DNA from 2 places in the Streptomyces sp. NPDC102467 genome. Region 2 is predicted to be linked to the other one. Evidence: predicted binding sites of a transcription regulator. Region 2 holds the regulator's gene; the other holds the start of a gene.

Region 1 (8,497 bases), on a different contig from region 2:
GCTTGCGGTCCTCCTCGGCGTGCGTCTCGGCCTCCCGCATCATGCGGTCGATCTCGTCCTTCGGCAGGGCCGAGCCGCCCGTCACCGTCATCTTCTGCTCGCGCCCGGTGGCCAGGTCCTTCGCCGAGACGTGCATGATCCCGTTGGCGTCGATGTCGAAGGTGACCTCGATCTGCGGGACGCCACGCGGCGCGGGCGGCAGGCCCGTCAGGTCGAAGACGCCGAGCTTCTTGTTGTAGGCGGCGATGTCGCGCTCACCCTGGAAGACCTGGATGCCGACGGACGGCTGGTTGTCGGTGGCGGTGGTGAAGATCTCGGAACGCCGGGTGGGGATGGTCGTGTTGCGCTCGATGAGCTTCGTCATGACCCCGCCCTTGGTCTCGATGCCGAGAGAGAGCGGCGTCACGTCGAGCAGCAGCACGTCCTTGACGTCGCCGCGGATGACACCGGCCTGCAGGGCCGCGCCCACGGCGACCACCTCATCCGGATTGACGCCTTTGTGTGGGTCCTTTCCGGTCAACTCCCTTACCAGATCGGTCACCGCGGGCATCCGTGTCGATCCACCGACGAGGATGACGTGGTCGACGGCCGACAGCTCCACACCCGCGTCCTTCACGGCCTGATGGAAGGGCTTCTTGCAGCGGTCGAGCAAGTCGGCCGTCAGTTCCTGGAACTGAGCGCGGGTCAGCTTCTCGTCCAGGTGCAGCGGCCCCTGCGCCGTCGCCGTGATGTACGGCAGATTCACGGTCGTCTCGCTCGACGACGACAGCTCGATCTTCGCCTTCTCGGCGCCCTCGCGCAGCCGCTGCACCGCCATCTTGTCGCCGCCGAGGTCGATGCCGTGCGCGTTCTTGAACTGCCGGACGAGGTGGTCGACGAGGCGCTGGTCCCAGTCGTCGCCGCCCAACTGGGTGTCCCCGTTGGTGGCCTTGACCTCGATGACGCCGTCGCCCATCTCCAGGAGCGACACGTCGAACGTACCGCCGCCCAGGTCGAAGACGAGGACCGTCTGTTCGTCGCCCTTGTCGAGGCCGTACGCGAGGGCGGCCGCCGTCGGCTCGTTGATGATGCGCAGCACCTTCAGGCCCGCGATCTCGCCGGCCTCTTTGGTGGCCTGACGCTGCGCGTCGTCGAAGTAGGCGGGCACGGTGACGACGGCGTCGGTCACGTCCTCGCCGAGGTACGCCTCGGCGTCGCGCTTGAGCTTCTGCAGCACGCGGGCCGCGAGCTCCTGGGCGCTGTAGCGGGCGCCGTCGATGGTGCCGCTGTCCGGGAAGTGCCAACTCCCGTCGCCCATATGGCGTTTGACGGAGCGCGCGGTGCGCTCCACGTTCGTCACGGCTTGCCGCTTGGCGACCTCGCCGACCAGCACCTCGGCCGTCGACGTCCTGGCGAAGGCGACCACGGAGGGGGTGGTGCGCGCGCCCTCCGCGTTGACGACGACGGTGGGCTCACCACCCTCCAATACGGCCACCACCGAATTTGTCGTACCGAGATCGATTCCGACCGCACGCGCCATGACGCGTCCCCTCTCACAGAAGCAGGCCCGCTCAAGTCGTTCCGGACACCGGGTTGTCCCGGTAACCAGCACAAAACTTGAGCGGGCCCGTGTCAAGGGGGCAGGGGGTCGAGGGACCGCCCTCAGGCCAGCTTGGCCGTCAGCGTGATCGTTGTACCCGCGAGCGCCTGGCTCACCGGGCAGTTCTTCTTGGCGTCCTCGGCGGCCGCGGTGAAGCCCTGCTCGTCGAGGCCAGGCACGGTGCCCTCGACGGTGAGGTGGATGCCCTTGATGCCCTCACCCGGCTGGAACGTCACGTCCGCGGAGGTGACCAGCTTGGTGGGCGGTGTACCGGCACCGGCCAGGCCGTGCGAGAGCGCCATGGAGAAGCAGGACGAGTGCGCGGCCGCGATCAGTTCCTCGGGGCTCGTCTTGCCGTTCGCCTGCTCGGCGCGCGACGGCCACGACACCGGCTGCTCGCCGATCCCGGAGGAGTCGAAGGTGACGACGCCGTTGCCCTCGAGCAGGTTGCCTTCCCACACCGTATGTGCGGAGCGCGTGGTTGCCACGATGGATCCCTTCCGTACGGTCCCCTGCGGCGGGACCGTTTCCGATTGTCTCTGACCTCCATCCGACCACATGTGGCACCGGCGCACCCGGAAGACCGGGCCCCGGGCCGTGCCGCGGTCACCATGGCCGGAATGCGCGCTGGGCAAGACCCCACGACGGTGACACTTTGAGGCCCCCGACCACGGGGATCCGCACGGGGTTTCGCAGGGGGTTTGGCCATGCGCATGATTTATTCGGACCGCGGCCCGTCACCACTGGAGACCGGGAAGCCCGGCGCGGCCGACCGTGACTCGACGTCCGGCTGGTGGGGCGCGTTCAGCATCCAGAAGTTCGTGAACCAGAACCCGCTCTCGCACACGCACGAGGACGCCACCGGCTGGCTGGCGTACCTCCAGCAGTTCTACGACCGCAACTTCTGGTTCGCGGACAACGGCGCGCAGGTCTGGGCGTACGAGGAGACGTACGACAACTGGCAGGACCGGTACGGCCTGGACGCCGTCGTCGCCGTGTACCACTCGGGCCACGGTGGGATGGACGGCAACGGCGTGTTCTTCGCGCCGCTGGGCGCCACCTGGGACAACCGCTCGGACGCGGTGTCCAACCGGATGGCGTTCGGCAACGAACGGGTCAACTACGTGTTCTGGTCGACGTGCAACTCACTGCGCGTCCTCGACGGGCACTCGCCGGTGCGTACGTGGGCGGGCCCCAACCTGGGCTCCCGGATGATCTTCGGGTTCGAGACGACGAGCATCGACAGCCCGGACTACGGCAGGAAGTTCTGGGAGAAGTGGCGGGCAGGACAGACGTACTGCGACGCATGGCTCAACGCGAGCTGGGACATCTACCACGGGCAGGCCCCGTCGGTCGCGGCCACCGGCGCCACCCAGGCCGAGGCGACCGGCCGCCTCGACGCCGAACGCAACTTCTTCCGCGAGCACGTCTCCGACGCCTGGTACGCCTGGCGCTGGTACTACGCCCGCGAGGGTCTGCGCGACCCGATGACGCAGGCGCCGTCGGAGCCGCAGATCGTGCAGCTGATGCCGCGCGACCCCGGTCAGGAACTCACCGGGCTCGGGCAGCTCGCGCACTTCCCGCAGGCCGCGCTCCAGGAGGTCCAGGTCGAACGGCAGGGCGTGCTGAGCGCGAACTCGGGCGACCGGTTCGTGTCGACGGCGCCGGGGGCGGTGCGCTGGGTGAAGCTGGCCGAGGCCAACCACCGCAACACCCGGCAGCTGCCGACCGAGCGCGCGGTCGAGCTGGCCCGGGAGTTCGTCGAGCAGCACGGGGAGGCGACGGGCGGCGCCGAGCTGGTCGTCGACGGCGTGCACGACCTGATGCAGAACAGCGGCAAGAAGGACGGTTCGGGGATCGGCGAGCCGGTGTCGCTGCAGACGCACGTCACGTTCCGGCAGACCTTCGGCGGCGTACCTGTGATCACGCCCGGCCGGGGCGAATTCCGTGTGGCGCTCGACAACGACGGCACCGTGGTGCAGGCCACCCTGTCGACGCGCCGGCCCACCGGCGGGGTCCGCACACCGAGTTCGGCGGTCGCGCCTCCGTCCGGCAAGGGCAAGCAGGCCATGAAGTCACCCGGCTCGCGTGACCCGCGCCAGGCCCTCGACGAGGCGCAACAGCGGCGCATCGCGCATCTGACGGCGATGGCGGCGGACAGCGAGCGTTCGGCGTCCGACATCGAGGCGCAGATGGAGATCAGGGACGTACCGGGCACGCTCGAGGTCGGCTACGAGATCGAGGGCAACGAGGCGTACCCCGCCGCCCGCAAGCTGATCGAACTCGGCTCGCGGGACAGCATGTTCAAGAAGCTGCGCTGGGTGGTCGCACCCATCGCCAGGTGACCGACGGGGGTCGGTCAGGCGGGGCGGCCCGTCCGCTGTCAGGCGGACCGGTCGTCCCGCCGACAACTGTTAAGGCGCCTGGGTGCCACGCTTCTTGCGCGCCGCCATCCACGCGTAGACGAGGACGCCCACGAAGAGGAAGAGCACACCCTGGTAGACGGCCGCGTACCCCGCGCCGCCGACCAGCCACATGGAGAATCCGAACGCGGCGACGGCGAGCACCATGTCCCGCATCAGCCGCGACCGTCGCACCCGGTGTCCCTGCCCGGACAGCAGGAAGTAGATCTGCGCGGCGGTGGCCAGCAGGTACGGCACGGTCGCGGTGAACGTGGTGACGAGCACGAGCGTCTCGAAGACGCCGCTGGATCCCGCCGTGTAGTTGTAGATCGTCAGGAGCGAGGCGAGGGTGACGGCGACGATCACACCGAACGTCGGGACCCCGCGCTTCTTCTTCCCGAACGCCGGCGGGAACAGCCCGTCCCGCGCGGCGGCGTACGGCGTCTGGGCGCTGAGCAGCGTCCAGCCGTTGAGCGCGCCGACCATGGAGACCAGGGCGGCGATCGCGACGGCGGTACCGCCCCAGGTGCCGCCGAACATCGCGTTGACGGCGTCGGAGAACGGCGCCGTCGAGTCCACCAGCTTGGCGTGCGCGACCGTGCCGAACACCGACACCGTGCACAGCAGGTAGAGCAGCGCGGCGAGCCCCGTACCGAGGACGGTCGCGCGGCCGACGTTGCGCTGCGGGTCGCGGACCTCGCCCGCGCTCACGGACGCGGACTCGACACCCAGGTAGCTGAAGAGCAGGATCGCGGCGGACGCGGAGACGGCACCGAGCGCGGAGTCGCCGGTGGCCTGGAACGGGCCCAGGTTGTCCGCCTCGAAGAAGAAGAGGCCGCCGACCGCGACGAGCAGCAGCGGCGCGAACTTCAGTACGGTGGAGACCAGTTGGACCGCGCCGACGTAGCGGGTGCCGGCGAGGTTGGCGAGCGCGGGCAGCCACTGGCAGACCAGGGCGGCGACGATCGTCCAGAACGTCGAGCCGCGGATCGGCAGCAGGACGTCGAGGTAGCCGACGGCGGCGACGGCGAGCGCCGCGTTCGAGACCCAGGTCGTGATCCAGTAACTCCACGCCGCCAGGAAACCGGCGAAGTCGCCGAAAGCCTCACGGGCGTAGACGTAGGGGCCGCCGGTCTGCGGATGCCGGTGCGCGAGGCGGCCGAAGACGAGGGCGAGCGCGATGGCGCCGACCGTCAGAACACCGAAGGCGACCAGGCTGACCGTGCCGTACGGGGCCACGGAGGCCGGGAGCAGGAAGATGCCGCCGCCGATGATGTTGCCCATGACGAGAGCCGTGGCGATGGGAAGGCCGAACCTGCGGGCGTGCCTGCTGTCCTGGCCGTCGTCCCCGGCCGGAGCCGTCTGTACCGCGGGCCCGGTGTCGTGCATGGGGTGGTGCGCCTCTCGGTCGTGCTGAAGAGCCCGCCGTTGTTCAGGGACAGGCCTCGCCGACACGGGATCGCCGGGCGGCGCTCCATGGTCGGGCGACAGGCGTTCCCCCACCAAATCAGGCGGATTCGTCCTGCATATCAGGGGGTGCGACCACAAATGATGCGCCGTCGGAGGTCTGCGGGAGCGAATTCTCCAGCGGGATCTGCGGGCCGAACCCCTCGCGGAGCCAGCGGCGCAGGACCCGGTGGACCTGTTCGGCGCCGACGAGCTCGCCGCCGTCCGGGACCGGCTCGGACAGGGCCGCGGGCGAGAGCAGGAAGGGGCGGCTCTGCGCGCCGCCGAGCCCGCCGTGCGAGCCGATCTGCTCCTCGAAGGCGAGAACCTCGCCGTCCACGGGGTCGTACCAGGAGTTGACCATGATGTCGGCGGTGTGCGGGAAGGAGTCGGTGCGGCGCACGGCGTCGGCGGCGCCGGGACCGAAGTCGGCGAGCGGGCCCTGCCCGTCGGCCAGGTCGTCGATCGGGACCTGCGCCCCGCGCGCCCCGAGCACGACGGCCCCGTGCTGTTCGCTGCGTACGAGGAGGAACCCGATGCCGGGGTGGTTGGCGAGAGTCGGCAGCAGCGCCGGGTGGCGGGTGTCGATCTCCTCCTTGCTCATCCGGTGCGGCACGTCGGGGAACGAGACGAGGCCGAGGTTGCCGGAGGCCAGCACGATCGGTTCGTGGTGCTTGCCCTTGCGGGCCGACGCCTCGGCAGGCTCCTCGACGGGACGGCGCAGCGCGGCGCGGACGGCGGCGCGGGCCTCGGCGCCGCTGTGGGTGCGCCGCGCCTTGCGCGGCACGGGCAGGCCGCAGCCGGCGCGCACGAGATCCTGGAGGGTCAGTCCGTAGCGGGCGTGGAAGGTTTCGCCGGGGCTCTGCCCGTGGTCGGACAGGACGACGATGCGGTACGGGCGCGGGGCGTGCTCGGCGACCTTCTCGATCAGTGCGAGCGAGCGGTCGAGCCGGGCGAGGACCTTGTCGGTGTCACGGCCGAACGGGCCCGAGTGGTGCGCCACTTCGTCGTAGGCGACGAGGTCGGCGTAGACGGCGCTGCGGCCCGCCAGCAGGTCGCCGATGACGGCCGCGACGACAACGTCCCGCTCGACGACGGTGGCGAAGGCGCGGACGAAGGGGTAGAGGCCGCCCCGGCCGATCCGCGGCCGCTGTCTGCGCAGGCGGGCGCGGGTGGACTGGCCGATCTCGCGGCCGGCGTCGGCGAAGAAGGAGAGGGCGGTGCGCACCGCGTTCGCCGGGTCGGAGAAGTAGGCGAAGTAGCCGGCCCTCGACCGGTTCTCCTTGCCGCGCCGGGCGGCGACGGAGAGCACAAGGGCGACCTCTTCGGCGCCGCCGCTGAAGAGGTTGCCGCGGCTCGCGCCGTCGACGGTGAGCAGACCGCCGTCGCCGGTGTGCTCGACGGCGCGGCGCTGGAGTTCGGCGGCGCTGGTGGGGCGGTTGGAGACCTGGATCTCGCCGGTGTCCTTCTCGTACCAGCGGAAGGCGGGGATGTCGTGGTTCGAGCCGTGCAGGATGCCGAGCTGGCTGGCGCCGGTCTGGCTCGACCAGTCGGTGCGCCACGGGGTGAGGCGATGCCCTCCGTCGCGCAGCCACGCGCCGACCGTGGGCATCACGCCGCTGCGGGCGGCCCGCAGCAGGGCCTCGTGACCGACGCCGTCGAGCTGGATGAAGACGGTGCCGGGGGCGGGCGGCCCCGCCTCGGCTGCCACGCCCTCGACGGCCCTGCGGCGCCTTCGGTCGGCGAGCCGGTACAGCCGCCGCCGGTACGCGTCGTCGTCGCGGACGGCCAGGGCACCGCCGGTCGCCGACGCCACGGCCGACATCACCGCGGCGACGACGACCGCGGTCTCCGGACTGACCTCGCCGCGGCCGTCCGGAATGAGGTAGAGGGCGAACAGGAGCACCGCGCCGTTCAGGAAGAAGACGGCGACGCCGAGGACGAGGGCCGGAACGAGGAGGAGGGCGCGGACGAGGACGGGCCAGACCAGGGCCGAGAGGATCGCGAAGGCGCCGGCGCCGAGGCCGGCGGTGGTGGCGACGCGGGTGGCGCTGTCGCCGCTGTCGGACTGGAGCTGGAAGTCCGGCAGGAGGCCCGCCAGGATCAGCATCGTCAGCGTGCCCGCCGCCCAGACCGTGAGCGAGCGCCATGCGGTGCTCGCCACCCGTCTCCATCGGCCTGCGGCCACGTTCCGACTCCCTCGCCCCTGTTACTGCTTCGCTGTGATTGCCGTCGGCCAGGGTTTCATACGATTTGGGCAGACTGGGCCGACGCCCGGCAGGGCGAGCCCTTACGCCACCGTCAACAGCCGTCGTATCCCGCTGTGGGCATCGACAACCGGCGGTGCACCCGCGCCTTCATCTCCACGCTGTACGACGGCTCCGCGAGGCCCGCCGTCTCCAACCGGACCCCGCGCCGCGCGCACTCCGCGGAGAACGCGTCGACCGAGCGGAGCGCCGCCCGCAGGACACGGTCGCAGGGGGCGACGAAGACGTCGACCATCCCCGCGTCGACGTCCGCCCACAGGCTTTCGTGGTCGGGGCGCACCCCGTGCACGAGGAGTTCACGGGTGATCACGTAGCCGCGCTCGGCGGCCCAGCGGGCGCACATCGCGTGCTGGCTGCGCGAGTCCACCAGGAACGGGTCGGCGTCCAGCTGCTCCAGCGGCGTCAGACTGGCGATCGCCGCGACCCGCACGGCAGCGCCGACCCCGTCCGGTGCGCCCATGGTGTCCCCCTCACCTCAGCCATTCGGCGTCGACCCTACTCCTGCACGTACGCTCGGGGGCAGTCGAACGTCGAGGAGGCAGCGGGTGCCGGTGGAGATCACCTGGTGGGGTCATGCCACCTGCACGGTTCAGGACTCGGGTGTCCGGGTGCTCACCGATCCGCTCTTCGCCCGCCGCCTCGCCCATCTGCGGCGCCGCCGCGGGGCCCCGCCGCCGCCCAGCGCCGCCCTCGCCGATGTGGTCCTCGTCTCACATCTGCACGCCGACCACCTGCACCTGCCGTCGCTGGCCAGGCTCGCGCCGGGCACCCGGGTGCTGGTCCCCCGCGGCGCCGCCCGCGCC
Region 2 (8,497 bases):
ACTCAGCGTGGCCATGTCCTCGTACGCTCACCAGCGACAGGCCCGGCACGTACGGCGACTGTCCAGGGTTTGTCCAAGGCTGTACAGGCTGTCCACGGCGTCGAGGGGGTACGGACGTTGACGGTACGTGGCGGGAAGCGCGGCACGGCGGGAGGCGGCGGGCGGATGAACACGGCGACGGTGAGTGAGCGGGACCCCGGTGACGCGGACGAGCCCGGCTGGGAGGTCGACCCGGACGACGAACAGGGCGCGGCGGTCGTGGCCACGGCGGGGCGCCAGCTGCGTAGTTGGCGGGAGGCGGCGGGGTTGCGCGTGCCGGAATTCGCGGAGGCGATGGGGTACGGCGAGGGAATCGTCTACAAGGTGGAGGCGGGCAAGCGAATTCCTCGGCCGGAGTATCTGGATCGGGCCGATGAGGTGTTGGGGGCGCGCGGGATTCTGTCCGGGTTGAAGGAGGATCTGCGGGAGGTTCGGTATCCGAAGAAGGTTCGGGATCTGGCAGGACTGGAGGCGCGGGCTGTCGAGTTGACGGCGTACGGGGACCACAACCTGCACGGGCTGTTGCAGACGCAGGAGTACGCGCAGGCACTCTTCACCATGCGGCGTCCCTCTCTGGCGTCCGAGCAGATCGAGCGGGCTCTGGCTGCGCGGACGGCTCGTAAGTCGATCTTCGATCGAGTCCCCGCACCTTCCCTCAGCTTCATCCAGGAAGAGGTGACGCTACGGCGCCCGATCGGAGGCAAAATGGTGTTGCGGCGTCAGCTCGAACACCTCCTGGAACTGGGCCAGTTGCGGCACGTAGAGATCCAGGTGATGCCGACAGCCCGCGAGGACCACGCCGGAATGAGTGGGGAGATGCAGGTACTGAAGTTCGGTGACGGATCGGCAATCGGGCGCTCCGAGGGGGACTTCGGAGGACGCCCCATCTCCGACCCGAAACAGCTCCGCGTCATCGAACTACGGTGTGGCATCATCCGAGCTCAGGCTCTCGCGCCAGGAGAGTCACTGGCCTTCATCGAGCAAGTGCTGGGAGAACCATGAACCGCAAGACCTCTGCCGGAGGCCCCTCCGAACTGGCCTGGCTCAAGAGCAGCTACAGCAGCAACAGCAGCGAGCCTGACTGCGTGGAGATCGCTCACACCCCCGGCACCACCCACATCCGCGACTCCAAGAACACCCAGGGCCCCCGCCTCACCATGAGGGACTCGGCCTGGACGCGCTTCCTGGAACAACTGTGAACCCGGCCGAACCGGCCTGGCGCAAGAGCAGCCACAGCAGCAACAGCAACGAGCCCGACTGCGTCGAGATCGCCCACGCCCCCGGCGCCACCCACATCCGGGACTCCAAGAACGCCCAGGGCCCTCGCCTCACCGTGAGGGACTCGGCGTGGGCGGAGTTCGTCGGCTACGCCGGCCGCCAGGGCTGACGACGGGGTCAGCCCTCGAACTCGGTCAGGTCGATCGCGAACAGCAGCAGCCTGCCGTCCGGCGCGGACCCCGTGGGAGCCATGCCGAGCTTGTCCAGCACCTTCGCGGAGGACGTGTCGTCGGGGGCGGTGACCGCCACGATCCGGTCGATGCCGCGGTCCTGGAGGGCGAACTCCAGCGTGGCGTGGGCCGCCTCCGAGGCGTACCCCTGGCCCCAGAACTGACGCCCGAGCCGCCACTGGATCCCGATGTGGCCCGCGATCTGGGCCGGGGCGTCGGGGACGTACAGACCGACCGCGCCCGCCAGCTCGCCGGAGCCGAGGAGTTCGACGGCGAAGAGGCCGAAGCCCTCGTCGTCCCATTCCTCCTCCCAGCGCTCGATGTCCTCGGCGCTCTCGTCGAGGGAGCGCGGGGCGCCGTCGCCGATGTTGCGCATCACGGACGGGTCGGCCTGGATCTCGGCGAGCGCCGCGAGGTCGTCGTCGGGCAGCCAGCGGCGCAGGAGGAGCCGGGGGGTGTGGATCTCGGTCATGGGTCCATCCTGCGTCATGGCTGCGGGCCGACGCGTGAAGGGGCCCCGGAGAGCGAATCTCCGGGGCCCCTTCACGTACGGATACGCCGCGCGGGCTACTACTCCGGCGACCGCTTCGGCCGCCACACCACCAGCGCGCTGGTGTGCTGCACCTCCTGGTACGGGACCAGGTCGCGGCGGTACGAGGCGTGTACCGCCGCCTCACGTTGCTGCATCGTGGCGGCGGCTCCTTCCACGGCGGCGGAGAGTTCCGCCACGCGGGACTGGAGCGCTGCTACCTGGTTCTCCAGCTCGATGATGCGCTTGATGCCCGCGAGGTTGATGCCCTCGTCCTGCGACAACTGCTGGACGGTGCGCAGCAGTTCGATGTCGCGGGCCGAGTAGCGTCTGCCGCGTCCGGCCGTGCGGTCGGGCGAGACCAGGCCGAGGCGGTCGTACTGGCGAAGGGTCTGCGGATGCAGGCCGGATAGCTGGGCCGCCACCGAAATGACGTACACCGGGGATTCCTCGGTGAGTTCGTACGGGTTGGTGCGACGCCGGCCGTCCATCTCGCTCAAGCTCCCTTCGCGGCCTGAAACAGTTCTGCCCGCACATCGGTGTCCTCAGTCGCCTTGCGGAACGACTCGAGGGCCGAACGGGCCTCGTCGGTCAGGTCCTGCTCCTGAGGGACGGCCACTTCGACCGTCACCAGGAGGTCGCCACGCGTGCCGTCCTTGCGGACGGCGCCCTTGCCGCGGGCCCGCATCGTCCGCCCGTTCGGCGTGCCCGGGGGCAGCTTCAGGGTGACGGACGGGCCGCCGAGCGTGGGCAGCTTGACCTCGCCGCCGAGCGTCGCCTCGGTGAACGTGACGGGCACGGTCACCGTGAGGTTGTCGCCCTTGCGGCCGAAGACGGGGTGCGTGTCGACATGGACCACTACGTACAAGTCGCCTGCGGGGCCGCCCCGTTCACCGGGGGCGCCCTTGCCGCGCAGGCGGATGCGCTGCCCGTCCGAGACTCCGGCCGGGATGCGGACCTGCATGGTGCGGGACGACTTGGCACGGCCCGAGCCCTTGCAGACCTCGCAAGGAGTTTCGGCGATCAGGCCGCGGCCCTTGCAGTCCACGCACGGGTCGGTGAGGGAGAAGCCGCCACCGCCGCCGCGCGAGACCTGCCCGGTGCCGACGCAGGTCGGGCACACGCGCGGTGTGCCGTTCTTGTCGCCGGTGCCGGAGCACGCCTTGCAGGGGGACTGGGACGACATGCGCAGGGGGACCGTCGCGCCGTCCACGGCCTCGGTGAAGCTGAGCGACACCTCGGACTCGATGTCCTGGCCGCGGCGCGGCTGGACCCGGGTGCCCGCACCCGCGCCGCCCCGGTTGAACAGGCCGCCGAAGACATCGCCGATGCCGCCGCCGAACCCACCGGAACCGCCCTGGCCCTGGCTCTGGCCCTGTGGGCCGCCTCCGAAGAGGTCACCCAGGTCGAAGTTGAACGTGCCGCCGCCGCCCCCGCCGGGTCCCGGACGGAACCCGCCGTTGCCGAAGAGGGCGCGCGCCTCGTCGTACTCCTTGCGCTTCTTGGGGTCCCCGAGGACGTCGTTCGCCTCCGAGATCTCCTTGAAGCGCTCCTCCGCCTTCTCGTTGCCCTTGTTGGCGTCCGGGTGGTTCTCCCGGGCGAGCTTGCGGTACGCCTTCTTGATCTCGGCGTCGGTGGCGTCCTTGGGGACGCCGAGGACCTTGTAGTAGTCCTTCTCGATGAAGTCCTTGGTGCTCATCGGCCTCGACGTCCCTCCTCACTCACATCAGTTGCTACTACTACCGCGCGGATGACGTCAGCCCTCGTCCGGGCCACCGCTCTCCTTCTCTGCGTCCGCCTCAGGAGCGTCGGCAGTGTCGGACGCCTGCGCGCCCGGCTGCGGCTCGGCCACCGCCACGCGCGCGGGACGGATGGTCCGCTCGCCGATCCGGTAGCCCGGCTGCAGGATCGCGACGCAGGTCGTCTCGGTGACGTCCGGCGCGTACGAGTGCATCAGGGCCTCGTGGATCATCGGGTCGAAGGGCTCGCCCTCCTTGCCGAACTGCTGGAGGCCCAGCTTCGCCGAGACCGTCTCCAGCGACTCACCGACGGACTTGAAGCCGCCGACGAGCTCGCCGTGCTCACGGGCGCGGCCCACGTCGTCGAGGATGGGCAGCAGCTCGGTCAGCAGGCTCGCGACAGCGACCTCCTTGACCTGAACGCGGTCCCGCTCCACACGGCGCCGGTAGTTCTGGTACTCGGCCTGCAGGCGCTGGAGGTCCGCGGTGCGCTCGTTGAGCGCGGTACGCACCTGGTCCAGCTGGGCCGTCAGACCCACGTCCTGCGCGGATACCTTGCTTGCGTCCCCGGCCGGGGCCGCCGGGCCCTCCTGCGTGGAGGGCTCGGCGGACTGCGGCGCGGCGTCATCGGGGGTGGCGCCGGAGGGGACGTCGGGCTGCTCGGCGTTCTCGCCGCCGAGACCCGGGGTCTCCTCAGTCATCAGGCGGCGCCGCCCTTCGCGTCGGGCTTCTCGTCGTCGACGATCTCGGCGTCGACGACGTCGTCGTCCTTGGACATGTTCGGCGCGTCGGCACCCTCGGCACCCGGAGCGGCGCCCTCGGCACCGCCCGCGGCCTGGGCGTCGGCGTACATGGCCTGGCCCAGCTTCTGCGAGACGGCGGCGACCTTCTCGGTGGCGGTGCGGATCTCGGCCGAGTCCTCGCCCTTGAGCTTCTCCTTCAGCTCGCCGACGGCTTCCTCGACCTCGGTCTTGACGTCACCGGGGACCTTGTCGGCGTTGTCCGCGAGGAACTTCTCCGTCTGGTAGACGAGCTGCTCGCCCTGGTTGCGCGACTCGGCGGCCTCGCGGCGGGCGTGGTCCTCCTCCGCGTACTTCTCGGCCTCTTCGCGCATCCGGTTGACCTCGTCCTTCGGCAGCGAGGAGCCACCGGTGACGGTCATCTTCTGCTCCTTGCCCGTGCCGAGGTCCTTCGCGGTCACGTGCATGATGCCGTTGGCGTCGATGTCGAAGGCGACCTCGATCTGCGGGACACCGCGCGGGGCCGGCGGAAGGCCCGTGAGCTCGAACATTCCGAGCTTCTTGTTGTACGCCGCGATCTCGCGCTCGCCCTGGTAGACCTGGATCTGCACGGACGGCTGGTTGTCCTCGGCCGTCGTGAAGATCTCGGACCGCTTGGTCGGGATCGTGGTGTTGCGCTCGATGAGCTTGGTCATGATCCCTCCCTTGGTCTCGATGCCGAGGGAGAGCGGGGTGACGTCGAGGAGCAGGACGTCCTTGACCTCGCCCTTGAGGACACCGGCCTGCAGGGCGGCGCCGATGGCGACGACCTCGTCCGGGTTCACGCCCTTGTTCGCCTCGTTGCCGCCCGTCAGCTCCTTGACGAGCTCGGCGACGGCGGGCATACGGGTCGAGCCACCGACGAGAACGACGTGGTCGATCTCGGAGAGCTGGATGCCCGCGTCCTTGATGACGTTGTGGAACGGCGTCTTGCAGCGCTCCAGAAGGTCGGACGTGAGCTGCTGGAACTGGGCGCGCGTGAGCTTCTCGTCCAGGTGCAGCGGGCCCTCGGCGGACGCCGTGATGTAGGGCAGGTTGATCGTGGTCTCGGTCGAGGACGAGAGCTCGATCTTCGCCTTCTCGGCGGCCTCGCGCAGGCGCTGGAGCGCCATCTTGTCCTTGGCGAGGTCCACGCCGTGGCCGTTGTTGAACTGCTTGACCAGGTAGTCGACGACGCGCTGGTCCCAGTCGTCACCACCGAGGTGGTTGTCGCCGTTCGTCGCCTTCACCTCGACGACGCCGTCGCCGATCTCCAGGAGGGACACGTCGAAGGTGCCGCCACCGAGGTCGAAGACGAGGATCGTCTGGTCGTCCTTGTCGAGGCCGTACGCCAGGGCGGCGGCCGTCGGCTCGTTGACGATACGCAGGACGTTCAGGCCCGCGATCTCGCCGGCCTCCTTCGTCGCCTGGCGCTCCGAGTCGTTGAAGTACGCCGGGACGGTGATGACCGCGTCGGTCACCTTCTCGCCCAGGTAGGACTCCGCGTCGCGCTTCAGCTTCTGCAGGATGAAGGCGCTCATCTGCTGCGGGTTGAAGTCCTTGCCATCCAGGTTGACCTTCCAGTCAGTGCCCATGTGGCGCTTGACGGAGCGGATGGTCCGGTCCACGTTCGTGACCGCCTGGCGCTTGGCGACCTCGCCGACGAGCACCTCGCCGTTCTTGGCGAAGGCGACGACGGACGGCGTGGTCCTGGCGCCCTCGGCGTTGGTGATGACGGTGGGCTCGCCGCCTTCGAGAACGCTGACGACGGAGTTAGTCGTGCCCAGGTCGATGCCGACCGCACGTGCCATTTCGAATCCTCCAGCTAATACTTGAGTGGAACTGGCTCAATGCTGCAACACCACCCCCCTCCCCGTCAACAGACATGAGTCCACCTCACTCAACTTTTATCCTGCGCTTATGGGCAGTCCTCTCGGAAACCAGCCCTGACCAGCTCGTTCTACGTAACTGTCAGCGGCCCGTACGACGGAAGGAGCCCCCGTGGAGCCGCCCCGGGTAGCCGTTCTGATGACCGGCCACAACCGCCGAGTCACCACACTCGCCACTCTCGACACCTTGGCCACACAGCGCGGCCTGCCGCCCGGCACCGAGATACAGGTCCATCTGGTCGACGCGGGCTCGACGGACGGCACGGCCCGCGCGGTGCGCCGCGCCCACCCCGGCGTCCAGGTGACGATCGTGGGACCCGACGTCTACTGGGGCCATGGCATGCGCCTCGCCAGCCGCAACAGCCGCGCGGCGGGCAGCCCCGAGCCCACGCACCAGCTGTGGCTCCACGACGGCGTCCGGCTCGCCCCGGACGCGCTGGCCCACCTCATGGGCGTATCACGGGAGTTGGAGGACCGCGCGATCGTCGTCGGCGCGGTCCGGCACCGCGGCGTCACCACGCACTCGGGGCGCCGACGGCACGGCCGCGCCCTCGCCCTCGTCGAACCGGCCGACCGGCCCGAGCCCTGCGACACGTACGACGGCACCGTGGTCCTGCTGCCCTGGGACGTGCGCGAGCGGGTCGGCGACATCGACAAGGTCTTCCGGCACGGCATGGGCGACCACGACCACGGCTTCCGGGCCCGCCGCGCGGGCGTCGCCGCGTTCGTCGCCCCGCGCCACGTCGGCGACTGCCCGGCCGACAGGGTGCGGCGCGGCTCCCGCGAGCCCGGCATCGGGGTCCGCGAGGCACTGCGCCGCAGGGTCTCGCAGCCGGAGCTGCCGGTGTGGCAGTGGTGGGTGTACTGCTGGCGGCATACGGGGATGCGGGCCCCTGTGCTCATGGTGTCGCCGTACGTGGTCACCGTGGCGCGGGCCCTCGCGGCCGGCCGCGCCACGGCGTAGGCCCCGTTTCCAGGGCCCGCGCTCACAGCTCGTCGTTGGCCGGGTCGTACGCGTTGTACAGGCGCTTCGGCAGCGGCCCGTCCCGGCGCAGCGCCTCGAAGAGCTCGTCCGTCTGGTCCTCCACGGGCATGTAGCGCCCCCAGTAGTCGGGGTGCTCCACGCTCGGGAGGGTGATGACGGCCGTACGGCCGGCGGGCACCTTCGCCGCTCCCTCCGCGAGCCCGTACAGCTCGCTCAGCGAGTCGAGGCCCTTGTCCGCGGTGAGCGAGGAGGTCACCGCGTGCAGGACCGGATACAGGCGCGTCGTGTGGTCGAGCAGCCCCGCCTCCCTGACCTGGGCGAGCACATCGCGCACGAACTCCTTCTGCCGCTCGATGCGTTGCAGGTCGCTGCCGTCCCCGACACCGGTGCGGCCACGGACGAAGACGAGGGCCTGCGCGCCGTCGAGATGCTGCTCGCCCTTGTGGAGCACGACTTTGCCGTGGGGCACCCGCATCCGCTCGTGCACCGTCACATCGACGCCGCCGAGCGCGTTCACGACCTTCTGGAACCCGGTGAAGTCCAGGACCAGATGGTGGTCGACGCGCACCCCGCTCAGCTCCTCGAAGGTGCGGATCGCGCAGGCCGCGCCACCACGCTCGAAAGCCCAGTTGAACTGCGCGTACTCCGGCTCGCTGCGCTCCCCGCCCGGCAGCCGGCAGGCCGGGATGTCCACCATCAGGTCGCGCGGCACACTCACCAGGGCGGCCCGCTTCCGGTCCGCCGACAGGTGCAGCAGCATCGTCGTGTCGGAGCGCTGGCTGTCCTTGGTGGCCTCGATGTCCGAGCCCATGACCAGGATGTTCTGCGCGCCGGGCCGCAGCGCCACGGGCCGCTTGCCGTGGTCGGCGTCGAGGGCCCGGTCGGCGGCCGAGTCGGTACGGATGTTGCCGCTCAGCAGCGCGTACGCGAGGCCGCCCGCGCACACGGCGGCCACCAGGAGCGCCCCGGCGGCCAGGGTGCTCCAGCGCATCCAGCGGCGCGCGAGCAGCTTCCTCAATGGCCTTTCCAATGGCTCCTCTACTGGCCTTTTCAATGGCTCCTCTACTGGCCTTTTCGATGGCTTTTCTACTGGCCTTTTCGATGGCTTTT

What was found. The regulator HspR, encoded in region 2, represses chaperone genes until heat shock. The targets are predictions, from matches to a motif close to TTGAGNNNNNNNNNCTCAA.
Region 1: the regulator HspR is predicted to act here: its motif matches at 1,597-1,615, upstream of dnaK (molecular chaperone DnaK).

The regions. Positions count from the first base shown of each region.
Region 1 covers NZ_JBIWKA010000006.1:193,593-202,089, forward strand. The annotation lists gene dnaK (molecular chaperone DnaK) at 1-1,519, opposite strand, end outside; gene ACIREE_RS14060 (OsmC family protein) at 1,642-2,067, opposite strand; gene ACIREE_RS14065 (DUF6345 domain-containing protein) at 2,287-3,924, shown strand; gene ACIREE_RS14070 (amino acid permease) at 3,994-5,370, opposite strand; gene ACIREE_RS14075 (alkaline phosphatase family protein) at 5,489-7,615, opposite strand; gene ACIREE_RS14080 (hypothetical protein) at 7,729-8,154, opposite strand; gene ACIREE_RS14085 (MBL fold metallo-hydrolase) at 8,240-8,497, shown strand, end outside.
Region 2 covers NZ_JBIWKA010000016.1:18,028-26,524, reverse strand. The annotation lists gene ACIREE_RS30525 (ATP-binding protein) at 1-15, opposite strand, end outside; gene ACIREE_RS30520 (helix-turn-helix domain-containing protein) at 166-1,041, shown strand; gene ACIREE_RS30515 (DUF397 domain-containing protein) at 1,038-1,238, shown strand; gene ACIREE_RS30510 (DUF397 domain-containing protein) at 1,235-1,426, shown strand; gene ACIREE_RS30505 (GNAT family N-acetyltransferase) at 1,435-1,959, opposite strand; gene ACIREE_RS30500 (heat shock protein transcriptional repressor HspR) at 2,058-2,507, opposite strand; gene dnaJ (molecular chaperone DnaJ) at 2,513-3,715, opposite strand; gene grpE (nucleotide exchange factor GrpE) at 3,773-4,456, opposite strand; gene dnaK (molecular chaperone DnaK) at 4,456-6,324, opposite strand; gene ACIREE_RS30480 (glycosyltransferase family 2 protein) at 6,515-7,366, shown strand; gene ACIREE_RS30475 (LCP family protein) at 7,389-8,405, opposite strand.